DNA from 3 places in the Pseudomonas agarici genome. Region 1 is predicted to be linked to each of the others. Evidence: predicted binding sites of a transcription regulator. Region 1 holds the regulator's gene; each other region holds the start of a gene.
What was found. The regulator sigma-54, encoded in region 1, starts transcription at its own class of promoters, with help from an activator protein. The targets are predictions, from matches to a motif close to ANTGGCATNNANNTTGCTNT.
Positions count from the first base shown of each region.

Region 2: glnA (type I glutamate--ammonia ligase) is a predicted target of sigma-54. The motif match lies at 1,493-1,512, and genes of this name have one in related genera.
Region 3: glnK (P-II family nitrogen regulator) is a predicted target of sigma-54. The motif match lies at 2,935-2,954, and genes of this name have one in related genera.

Region 1 is NZ_CP014135.1:695,618-699,754, reverse strand. Features, by position in the region: gene lptB (LPS export ABC transporter ATP-binding protein) at 1-325, shown strand, start outside; gene AWM79_RS03185 (RNA polymerase factor sigma-54) at 512-2,005, shown strand; gene hpf (ribosome hibernation-promoting factor, HPF/YfiA family) at 2,083-2,388, shown strand; gene ptsN (PTS IIA-like nitrogen regulatory protein PtsN) at 2,398-2,859, shown strand; gene rapZ (RNase adapter RapZ) at 2,865-3,722, shown strand; gene AWM79_RS03165 (HPr family phosphocarrier protein) at 3,739-4,017, shown strand.
Region 2 is NZ_CP014135.1:3,433,920-3,438,056, forward strand. Features, by position in the region: gene thiI (tRNA uracil 4-sulfurtransferase ThiI) at 1-1,279, opposite strand, end outside; gene glnA (type I glutamate--ammonia ligase) at 1,607-3,013, shown strand; gene AWM79_RS15015 (cupin domain-containing protein) at 3,257-3,673, shown strand; gene AWM79_RS15020 (chorismate mutase) at 3,810-4,137, shown strand, end outside.
Region 3 is NZ_CP014135.1:504,470-508,606, reverse strand. Features, by position in the region: gene AWM79_RS02385 (methyl-accepting chemotaxis protein) at 1-615, shown strand, start outside; gene AWM79_RS02380 (YifB family Mg chelatase-like AAA ATPase) at 729-2,234, opposite strand; gene AWM79_RS02375 (accessory factor UbiK family protein) at 2,481-2,741, opposite strand; gene glnK (P-II family nitrogen regulator) at 3,155-3,493, shown strand; gene AWM79_RS02365 (ammonium transporter) at 3,529-4,137, shown strand, end outside.

The DNA of each region.
Region 1 (4,137 bases):
CGGCATGAGCCTGTCCGGTGGCGAGCGCCGCCGAGTGGAAATCGCCCGCGCCCTGGCCACCGCACCGAAATTCATCCTGCTGGATGAACCCTTCGCCGGTGTCGACCCGATTTCCGTCGGCGATATCAAGCAGATCATTTACCACCTCAAGGCCAAGGGCATCGGTGTACTGATCACCGACCACAACGTTCGCGAGACCCTGGACATCTGCGAAACCGCCTATATCGTCAATGATGGACAACTGATCGCCGAAGGCGATTCGGCCACCATCCTGGCCAACGAGCTGGTCAAGGAAGTCTATCTGGGCCATGAGTTCCGCCTGTAAGCCCGACGGTGTTTGGCTACCCGCCTGAGTGCCGGAATGTTCGATAAAGCATCCTATGCTTTTATTGTTACGGCACTCTAGGCAAACGCTTGGATTTCAGGCATATAATTTGCTTATGTTTGGCGCTCCGGCGCCCTGTAGTGGATGGCGCATGTGCGCCGGCAAATAAGGTGTTAAGCCCCTGCCATGAAACCATCGCTAGTCCTAAGAATGGGCCAGCAGCTGACGATGACACCGCAGCTGCAACAGGCCATCCGCCTGCTCCAATTGTCAACCCTGGACCTTCAGCAGGAAATCCAGGAGGCCCTGGAATCCAACCCGATGCTCGAACGCCAGGAAGAAGGCGACGACTTCGATAATGCCGATCCACTGGCCGACAGCACCGAGCAAAAGCCCACTACCGACGTCCAGGAAACCTCCTACCAGGAAACCGCGCCCACGGTCGACAACCTCGAGGAAGGCGACTGGAACGAACGCATTCCCAACGAACTCCCGGTCGACACCGCCTGGGAAGACGTTTACCAGACCAGCGCCAGCAGCCTGCCTAGCAGCGATGACGACGAGTGGGACTTCACCACCCGCACCTCCGCCGGCGAAAGCCTGCAAAGCCACCTGCTGTGGCAGTTGAACCTGGCACCGATGTCCGACACCGACCGGCTGATCGCGGTGACCCTGATCGACTGCATCAACAGTCAGGGCTACTTGGACGAGACCCTCGAGGAAATTCTCGACGCCTTCGATCCGGAGCTGGACATCGAGCTCGACGAAATCGAAGCTGTCCTGCACCGCATCCAACAGTTCGAACCGGCCGGCATCGGCGCCCGCAACCTCGGCGAGTGCCTGCTGCTGCAACTGCGCCAACTGCCGAGCGAGACCCCATGGCTGAGCGAAGCGCAACGTCTGGTCAACGACTATATCGACCTGCTGGGCAGCCGCGACTACAGCCAGTTGATGCGCCGTATGAAGCTCAAGGAAGACGAACTGCGCCAGGTCATCGAGCTGGTGCAAAGCCTCAACCCGCGCCCTGGCTCGCAGATCGAATCCAGCGAAGCCGAATATGTAGTGCCCGACGTCATCGTGCGTAAGGACAGCGAGCGCTGGCTGGTAGAACTGAACCAGGAGTCGGTGCCACGCCTGCGGGTCAATCCGCAATACGCCGGGTTTGTCCGCCGCGCCGATACCAGCGCCGACAACACCTTCATGCGTAATCAGTTGCAGGAAGCCCGCTGGTTCATCAAGAGCCTGCAGAGCCGTAACGAAACCCTAATGAAGGTCGCCACCCAGATCGTCGAACACCAGCGCGGCTTCCTGGAGTACGGTGATGAAGCGATGAAACCGCTGGTCCTGCATGACATCGCCGAAGCCGTGGGTATGCACGAATCGACGATTTCCCGGGTCACCACCCAAAAATTCATGCATACCCCTCGCGGTATTTATGAGTTGAAATACTTTTTCTCCAGCCATGTCAGCACCTCCGAAGGCGGTGAATGCTCGTCCACGGCGATCCGCGCGATCATCAAGAAACTGGTTGCGGCGGAAAATCAGAAAAAGCCGTTGAGTGACAGCAAGATCGCTGGTTTACTGGAGGCACAAGGCATTCAGGTCGCCCGTCGCACCGTCGCCAAGTACCGTGAATCCCTCGGGATCGCACCTTCCAGCGAACGGAAGCGGTTGATGTAACCGCCGGGCGTGCCACAGCGTTCCAGTGGCAGGCATACGCCTGCCGCTTCATGCACTGGCAACGAAGGAGAAGCTGTATGCAAGTCAACATCAGTGGACACCAACTGGAAGTGACCGAACCCCTGCGTACCTACATCGGCGAGAAACTTGACCGGTTAGAGCGCCACTTCGACAAGATCACCAACGTGCAGGTGACAATGGCCGTCGAAAAACTGAAGCAGAAAATCGAAGCCACGCTGCACATTCACGGTGGCGAGGTGGTCGCCAACGCCGAACATGACGACATGTATGCCGCGATCGACCTGCTTACCGACAAGCTGGACCGCCAACTGAAAAAGCATAAGGAAAAGAACCTGCATCTGCTCCAAGGTACAGGTCGCTAACGCCCACCCATGATTCGACTTGAAAACATCCTGACCCCCGGCCGTTCCCTGGTGAACGTGCCGGGCGGCAGTAAAAAACGCGCCCTCGAACAAATTGCCAACCTGATCGCCCGCGAAGTGCCCGATCTGGCAATGCAGGATGTCTACGAGAGCCTGATTGCCCGTGAAAAACTTGGCTCAACCGGTTTTGGCAACGGCATCGCTATTCCCCACTGTCGCCTCAAAGGCTGTCAGTTGCCCATCAGTGCCCTGATGCACCTGGATGCTCCCATCGATTTCGACGCCATCGACGGCGCTCCAGTCGATCTGCTGTTCGTGTTGTTGGTCCCGGAGGCCGCCACCGATGCGCACCTGGAACTGCTCCGGCAGATCGCCAGCATGCTGGACCGCAAAGAGGTGCGCGACCGCCTGCGCGGCGCACCGAGCAACGAAGCCCTGTATAAGGTTGTCCTGGACATACAGAACGGTTAGTCACCATGCGCTTGATCATCGTCAGCGGCCGCTCCGGCTCAGGTAAAAGCACTGCCCTCGATGTCCTCGAGGACCACGGTTATTACTGCATCGATAACCTGCCAGCCGGCCTGCTGCCGGAACTGGCCGAACGGGCGCTGATCCATACCGAATTGGCGCAACCGCTGGTCGCCGTCTCCATTGATGCGCGCAACCTGCCCAGCCACCTGTCGCGCTTTCCCGAGCTGCTGGACGAAGTTCGCGGTCGGCATATCCAGTGTGACGTGCTGTATCTGGACGCCGACGAGGAAACCCTGCTCAAGCGCTTCTCCGAGACCCGCCGGCGCCACCCCCTGAGCAGCGCCAACCGTTCGCTGGCCGAAGCTATCCGCGACGAGAGCAGTCTGCTGGGGCCGATTGCCGACCTGGCCGATCTCAAGGTCAACACCACCCACCTCAATCTGTACCAGCTACGCGACACCATCAAGCTGCGCCTGCTGAACCAGCCGGAGCCGGGCACCGCGTTCCTAGTGGAGTCGTTCGGCTTCAAGCGCGGCATGCCGGTAGACGCCGACCTGGTGTTTGACGTGCGGTGCCTGCCCAATCCGTATTGGAAACCTGAACTGCGCGAGCAGTCCGGGCTCGACGGACCGGTGGCCGAATACCTCGCCGCGCAACCGGATGTCGAGGAAATGTTCCAGGACATTTCCAGCTACCTGCTCAAATGGTTGCCACGCTTCGCTGCCAGCAACCGGGCTTATGTCACCATTGCCATAGGCTGCACCGGCGGGCATCACCGCTCCGTCTACCTGACCGAACGCCTTGGCCAGGTTCTGCAACAATCCCTGAAGAACGTCCAGGTCCGCCACCGCGACCTTAGCTGAAAGGATCACCATCGCGATGCCCGCTCTGGAAATTGAAATTATCAACAAACTGGGTTTGCATGCCCGCGCATCCGCCAAGTTCGTCGGCGTGGCCGGCAAGTACCCCTGTCAGATCCGGGTAGGTCGCACGCCCAAGCCCGAGAGCATGGTCGATGGCAAGAGCATCATGGCCATGATGATGTTGGCTGCCGGCAAGGGCAGCAAGATCCATATCAGTACCGAAGGTGAACAAGAGCAGGCAGCATTGGATGCGCTGGTAGTGCTGATCAACAACTACTTCGACGAAGGCGGATAACCTCGCCACGGCGATGGCATCCGGCTAAGACCATCACCGTGGCGAGCGTCCTGACTACCTAGGCAATCCCACCCAACCAACCCAGCAGCCGGGCGGCGAGCAGCACCATCCCTGCCAACA
Region 2 (4,137 bases), 2.7 Mb from region 1:
GCTCCAGCGGCTCATCGTCCTGGGCATCCGGATGCCGGATGTCGATCACGACATGACCTGCCAACGCTTCGCTGACCTCTTCGATCTGCAAGTCCTGGCCCAATTCGTCGATCACCCGATCGATCGGCACCAGCTTGGCTCGCTCGAGCGCACGCCCGAGGATCGCCATGTCGAACTCTTTTTCTTCATGCTCCACCCGGCCACGCTTGGCGTGGGTCTTGGGGTTGACCGAAATCACCCCGCAGTATTCGGGCATGTGCTTGGCGAAGTCAGCCGTGCCGATTCGGGTCGCCAGGTCGATGATGTCCTGCTTGTGGCTAGCGATTAGCGGGCGGATCACCAGCTTCTCGGTCACGCAGTCGATCACCGACAAGTTCGGTAGCGTTTGGCTGGAAACCTGGGAGATCGCCTCGCCGGTGACCAGCGCATCGATGTGCAGCCGCTCGGCCATGACTTCCGCCGCGCGCAACATCATACGCTTCAATACTACGCCCATATGACTGTTATCGACTTTTTCGAGAATTTCTCCCAGGACTTCCTCGAACGGCACGCTGATGAACAGCACCCGGTGAGAGCTGCCGTACTTCTTCCACAGGTAATGGGCGACTTCCATCACCCCCAGCTCGTGGGCACGCCCGCCGAGATTGAAGAAGCAAAAATGGCTGATCAGGCCGCGTCGCATCATCTGGTAGGCGGCAACGGTGGAGTCGAAGCCACCGGACATCAGCACCAGAGTCTGCTCCACCGACCCCAGCGGGTAACCGCCGAGGCCGTCATGCTGGCTGTGGATGACAAACAACCGTTGGTCGCGAATTTCCATTCGCACTTCGATTTCCGGCTCTTTCAAGGAGATCCCCGCCGCAGCGCACTGGCGCCGCAGCTGGCTGCCGACGTATTTCTCCACCTCCATCGAGGTAAAGACGTGCTTGCCGGCGCGCTTGCAGCGCACGGAAAAAATCTTGCCCGGCAACACCTCGCCATAATGCTGCTTGCATTTGGCGGTGATGTCGTCGAAGTCGCCCAGCGGGTACTCGGCGACCTGCAGTAAATGGGCGATACCTGGTGTATTGCACAAGCGTGTAGTCAGTTCGTGCAGGGCCTTAGGGTCGGTCAGCGCGGTTTGCAGCTCGAGGTTGTCCCACACGCCATTCACCACCACAGCCGGATCCACGTCACGGAGCACGGCACGGATGTTCTTGGCCAACTGGCGGATGAATCGCATCCGGACAGGGCGGCTTTTAATGGTGATTTCGGGGAAGACTTTTACGATTAATTTCATAAAAACAGCGCGCGAAGGGCCGGCCGAAAAAGGGGGCGCGGATTATAGCGGAAATTGTTCAACGTTTAACCAGTTATTGTACAGACGGTTTTTTGCGCACCAAAAAAGACCAAGCGTGCCTTTTTGGCACCGAAAAGGTGCGCTCAATGCACCGAAATTCTCCTATTGCTGGCCGTAATGCTTGAGATTGGAGCAAAAAAACTCTCGCAAGATGCTGGCATGCAATTTGCTCTCTTGTGAGGCAGATTGCCTTGGCCGAGTATTCGCGCCGGCATCACCACTATTTCAGGGCTAACGCCACTAGCCCGAAGCCACCCGGAGGACACCATGTCGAAGTCGGTTCAACTCATCAAAGATCATGACGTTAAGTGGATTGATCTGCGCTTCACGGACACCAAAGGTACTCAGCACCACGTGACCATGCCGGCTCGTGATGCGCTGGATGACGATTTCTTCGAAATGGGCAAGATGTTCGACGGTTCCTCCATCGCCGGCTGGAAAGGCATCGAAGCCTCCGACATGATCCTGCTGCCGGACGACAGCACCGCCGTGCTCGACCCGTTCACCGAAGAGCCGACCCTGATCCTGGTTTGCGACGTGATCGAGCCCTCGACCATGCAAGGCTACGACCGCGACCCACGGGCAATCGCCCGTCGCGCCGAGGAGTACCTGAAGTCCACCGGTATCGGCGACACCGCTTTCTTCGGCCCCGAGCCTGAGTTCTTCATCTTCGATTCGGTCAAATTCAAGTCCGACATCTCCGGTTCCATGTTCAAGATCTTCTCCGAACAAGGTTCATGGATGTCCGACCAGGACGTGGAAGGCGGCAACAAAGGCCACCGTCCAGGCGTCAAGGGCGGCTATTTCCCGGTGCCACCGTTCGACCACGACCACGAAATCCGTACCTCCATGTGCAACGCGCTGGAAGAAATGGGCCAGACCGTCGAAGTTCACCACCACGAAGTGGCGACTGCCGGCCAGAACGAAATCGGCGTGAAATTCAACACCCTGGTAGCCAAGGCTGACGAAGTCCAGACCCTGAAGTACTGCGTACACAACGTGGCCGATGCCTACGGTCGTACCGCGACTTTCATGCCAAAACCGCTGTATGGCGACAACGGCTCGGGCATGCACGTGCATGTGTCCATCTCCAAGGATGGCAAGAACACCTTCGCGGGCGAAGGCTATGCCGGCCTGTCCGACACTGCCCTGTACTTTATCGGCGGTATCATCAAGCACGGCAAGGCTCTGAACGGTTTCACCAATCCGTCGACCAACTCCTACAAGCGTTTGGTCCCAGGTTTCGAAGCCCCGGTGATGCTTGCCTACTCGGCTCGCAACCGCTCTGCCTCGATCCGCATTCCTTACGTCTCCAGCCCCAAGGCTCGTCGTATCGAAGCACGCTTCCCGGATCCGGCCGCCAACCCTTACCTGGCCTTCGCCGCGCTGATGATGGCTGGCCTCGACGGCATCCAAAACAAGATCCACCCCGGCGATGCCGCTGACAAGAACCTGTACGACCTGCCGCCTGAAGAGGCCAAAGAGATCCCACAGGTTTGCGGTAGCCTGAAAGAAGCCCTGGAAGAGCTGGATAAAGGTCGTGCGTTCCTGACCAAAGGCGGCGTTTTCAGCGACGACTTCATCGATGCCTACATCGAGCTCAAGAGCGAAGAAGAAATCAAGGTACGTACCTTCGTACACCCACTGGAATACGAGCTGTACTACAGCTGCTGATCCCGTGGCGCCTGCGCCAGCAGGCACTGCTTCGAGGAAATGCCCCGTATCGATGGATACGGGGCATTTTTTATAGGCGACGATAAACGACAGCCCATTATTCGAGATTTTTTGCAACGCTTAGACGCTAGCCAAAGCGTGTAGACCGGCGTTGACTACTCTCCCCAGGATTGCCGCCAAATCCTACGCAAGCCGCCGCGCACGGACGGACGGCGAATGCCCGCCAACACGGAGAGTTAGCCCATGACATTGCCTTCAAACACCGCCGCCGAACATCCCGACAGCAGCCAACCGAAGACACTCGCCGCACCGACCGCCGAGGTCCTGCTGCGTGCCAGCAGCGGCTGGGAGGGCACTCCCTATGAGGCCTACCCCGCAGGGCCGCCCGAACTGACCCTGCTCAGGATCAACATTCCCGCCGACACCGAACTGAACTGGCATATCCATCCCATTCCCAGCGCCGCCTACATCATCTCCGGCGAAGTACTGGTCGAGACGCGAGAAGGCAACAAGCAGACTTTGCTGAAATCTGGCGATACGATTGCCGCCGTGGTCAATGTCGAACATCGCGCCAGGACCGGGGCAGTCCCGGTGGACCTGCTGGTGTTCTATGCCGGCAGCGAAGGCATGGCGCTCTCGGAGGCCACCGAGCCGACCTGACTGGCGTCAATGGCTCGCCGCCCATCGACGGATGCAACGGCAATCCGCTTCTTTTATGAAAATACGCTGGCGCTTGCCCGATCCTGTAACGTTAACTTTGGGCCTGCATCCGCCGCCGAAAAAGTCGAAGCCCGCCATGTTGCCGAACTACCGTATTGTGAGCCTGCTGCTCGCCAGCCTCCTGGGCGCCAACGTCCTTGCCGCTCCTGCCCCCGCGAAAGCTCCCGATGCCCTGCCGCCCCTGCTGCGGGCCATCAGCGAGCGCCTGAACATCGCCGAGCAGGTAGCATTGACCAAATGGGACAGCGCCAAGCCGATCCAGGACAGCTCGCGCGAACAGCAGGTGATCGCCAATGCCCGGCAGCAGGCAGCGACCTATAAGATCCAGCCCGAAGACATCGGTGAGTTTGTCGCGGCGCAGATCGAAGCCAATAAACTGGTGCAGTACGCACTATTGGCTAAAT
Region 3 (4,137 bases), 190 kb from region 1:
CGGACCTCTATGGAGCAAGCGTCATCCTCCCTGGAGCAGATCGCGGCGGCGCTCAACGGCACCGCGACAGTGATCAATACGCTGGGGCAGCGCTCCCAGGAAATCGGCGGCATTGTCGGGGTGATCACCTCGATTGCCGATCAGACCAACCTGTTGGCGTTGAACGCCGCCATCGAAGCGGCCCGTGCCGGCGAGCAGGGGCGCGGTTTTGCCGTGGTAGCAGATGAAGTGCGCAGTCTGGCGGGCCGTACCCGCGAGGCGACTGCCGAGATTTCCGGGATGATCCACAGCATCCAGCAGGAGACCAGCCACGCTATCCTGACTATGGAGCAGGGCAATGCGCTGATGCAGGAAGGTCTGTCGCGTAATGCCAACGTTGCCTCGGCGCTGGCGCGGATCGACGAACAGAGCCGCTCGGCAGGCCAGCAGTTCGCCGCCGTCACCAGCGCCACGCAGGAGCAGAGCAGCACTGCGACCCTACTCAGCAGCAACCTGCAAAGCATCGCGCGGGCCAACATCGAACAGCGCGAAGCGGTCTCCAACCTTGCGTTGACCGCTAAGGAACTGGAACGCCTGGCGGCCGACTTGCACCGGGAGGTTGATCGGTTTTGCTGACTGGGCGAACGCGGCCTATCGGACAGCGCGACATCAATTAGTGACCTGTACGGTGAGTTCGTTGGCGCAAGTTTGGAGGCCAGGGGCGGTGGCGCCGACATTGACTGATAGAACTAACCACACAGGCCACTAGCACTGGGCCGATATTGCAACGCCTCGGCCAGATGATCACGGCTGATGGTTTCCAACTGTTCCAGATCCGCCAGGGTCCGGGCGACTTTCAGCAATCGATGCGCCGCCCGCAGCGACAGGGTCAATCGCTCGCAGGCGGTTTCTAGCCAGTTTTCATCGGCGGTGGATAACGTGCAGTGCTCTCGCAGACTCTGCAAATTAAGAAAGGCATTGGCGCAGCCCTGGCGCTGTTGCTGGCGCTGACGGGCTTGTGCCACCCGTATCGCAGCTTTGGCGGTATTGTTTCCCGGCTCCCTGGCAGGGCTCAATGCCGTGGCTTCGCGGGCCACGGTCAGGTGCAGATCGATGCGATCCAACAGAGGCCCGGACAGCTTGTTGCGATAGCGCTGGATCTGTTCCGGTGTGCAGCGACAGCGGTTGGCGGGATCGCCAAGATAGCCACAGGGACAGGGATTCATCGCCGCCACCAGTTGGAAGCGGGCCGGGAACCGCACGCGGTCGCGGGCTCGGGAAATAACGATCTGGCCCGACTCCAACGGCTCGCGCAAAACCTCCAGCACTTTGCGGTCGAACTCCGGCAGTTCGTCGAGAAACAGCACGCCGTGATGGGCGAGGGTGATCTCACCGGGCTGTGGCCTGGAACCGCCGCCCACCAGCGCCGGGCCGGAGGCCGAATGATGGGGCTGGCGAAACGGTCGCTGCGGCCAACTGCTTAATGGCACATGGCTGGCCACCGACTGGATCGCCGCCACTTCCAGCGCTTCCTGTTCATCCAGTGGCGGTAACAGGCCGGGCAGACGGCTTGCCAGCAGCGTCTTGCCGGTGCCGGGCGGACCGCTGAATAACAAATTGTGAGCGCCGGCTGCGGCGATCAGCAGGGCACGTTTGGCGGCGAGTTGGCCCTGCACTTCGCTCAGGTCCGGATAGGGTTTGCCCAGGTGCAACAGACCATCGGATTCGAAGGGCTGGATCGGTGCATGTCCGTTGAGGTGGGCAACCAGTTGCAGCAGGTGATCGACGGCAATCACCGTTAAGCCCGAGGCCAGCGAAGCCTCTTCGGCATTGGCCTGCGGTACCACCAGCGTGCGTCCGGCGGCGCGGGCGGCCAATGCAGCCGGTAGCACGCCGCGCACCGGGCGGATGGCACCGGACAAGGCCAGCTCGCCCAGGCACTCCAGATGGTCCAGCGTCAGGGCCGGCACCTGCGCACTGGCGGCGAGGATGCCGAGGGCAATTGCCAGATCAAAGCGCCCTCCGTCCTTGGGCAAGTCCGCGGGGGCAAGGTTGAGGGTGATGCGTCGGGCTGGAAAGTCGAGGGCCGAATTGAGGATCGCGCTGCGAACCCGGTCCTTGCTTTCCTTCACGGCGGTTTCGGGTAAACCGACCAGGGTGAGTGTCGGTAGGCCGTTGGCCATGTGGGTTTCCACGGTAACGGCGGGGGCTTCGACGCCCACCTGGGCGCGAGTGTGGACGATAGCCAGGGACATGCTCTTTCCTTGAGCGCAAAGGGGCGCTTGCTGCGGTTCTGAAAGGCTAGTCGAGGGGGGAAAGGGGTTGCGGGATTTTATGTGTCCAGACGATTCGTTGTTTAGCTTGTTAGCGATAGCGTTAAGCTTGCTGGGATCGTTGGCGATGTGTGAGGTGAGCAATGATCAAGACAGACGCACATGTCCCGCCAGTGGACTAAATCAGTACCACGGGCCGGGGCTTCTGTCTGTTGACGCGTCGAACCATCACGCCCCCGGCGGATTCAGCCTGGCCTCCAACTCCGCCACTTTCGCTTCCAAACTCTCCAATCGTGCGCGGGTGCGGGCCAGGACCACCATCTGGCTGTCGAATTCTTCTCGGCTGACCAGATCCAGCTTGCTGAAGCCGCTTTGCAACAAGGCTTTGAACTGGTTTTCTATTTCATCGCTCGGCAATGGGGTTTCGCCACTGAACAGGCGAGAGGCGTGGCCGCTCAGGGCGTCGAGAAAGGCTTTGGGCGCGAGCATGGTGCGGGTTCCAGATACGAGGGCGTCCCAGTGTACCACGCCGTGTCTATAGTGATTTACCAGGGCGGTGGCGCACGCTTTTTGCGCAACACACCGATCGGTCGTGCGCCGTGGTGGTGCGTGTTACCTGCCAGTGGGTGGAATTTTTGCTCTCCACGGCGATCAAGGAATTGAAATCAGTAGGTTTTGTAGAGATGGCAAGGTTTCTGCTTAGTCGTTGGTAACCCATGCACTGATGCCGTCACTGTGACCAAGTGGTGCGGTAAGCGGAGCAGGGAAGCTTCGCCGACAGCGGTTAGCCAGCATCGACAGGCTGATCGGGGCCAACGATGCGTTACAAAGCCAGGCACTGCGCTTAGACTTGAGTCGGGTTTGTTTTCCTGGGGCAAGTCCACCCATTCGGAGAGAGTTTCATGAAGCTAGTCACTGCCATCATCAAGCCGTTCAAGTTGGACGACGTGCGCGAGTCGTTGTCCGAAATCGGCGTGCAGGGCATTACCGTTACCGAGGTCAAAGGCTTCGGGCGGCAGAAGGGTCACACCGAGCTGTATCGCGGCGCGGAATACGTGGTCGATTTCCTGCCCAAGGTGAAGATCGATGTCGCCATCGACGACAAGGACCTTGATCGGGTTATCGAGGCGATAACCAAGGCCGCTAACACCGGCAAGATCGGTGACGGCAAGATCTTCGTGGTCAATCTGGAACAGGCTATTCGCATCCGTACCGGCGAAACCGATACCGACGCCATCTAAGCTGCGTTAAACCCAACGCCCCAGGAGAAAACCATATGACTCTGCGTAAATTCGCAGGGCTAGGAGCGCTGTTGTCCCTCGTAATGCCGGCCTTGGCCATGGCGGCGGACTCGGTACCGGCTCCGGTCCTCAATTCCGGCGATACCAGCTGGATGTTGATCTCTACAGCCCTTGTGCTGTTCATGACCCTTCCAGGCCTCGCGTTGTTCTACGGCGGCATGGTGCGCTCGAAAAACATTCTTTCGGTGATGATGCAGTGTTTCGCCATTACCGGTCTGATCACCCTCCTGTGGTTTGGCTATGGCTACAGTATGGCGTTCGATACCACCGGGATGGAGGCTGGCGTCGTCAACTACAATTCCTTTGTCGGCGGGCTGGCCAAGGCTTTCCTCGCCGGTATCACGCCCGCGAGTATGACCGGCCCGACGGCGTTGTTTCCTGAAGCGGTGTTCGTCACCTTCCAGATGACCTTTGCGATCATCACCCCGGCGCTGATCGTCGGTGCCTTCGCCGAGCGGATGAAGTTCTCGGCGATGCTGATCTTCATGGGCATCTGGTTCACCCTGGTCTATGCGCCGATTGCGCACATGGTCTGGAGCGGTCCGGGTTCGTTGCTGGGAGACTGGGGCGTACTCGATTTCGCG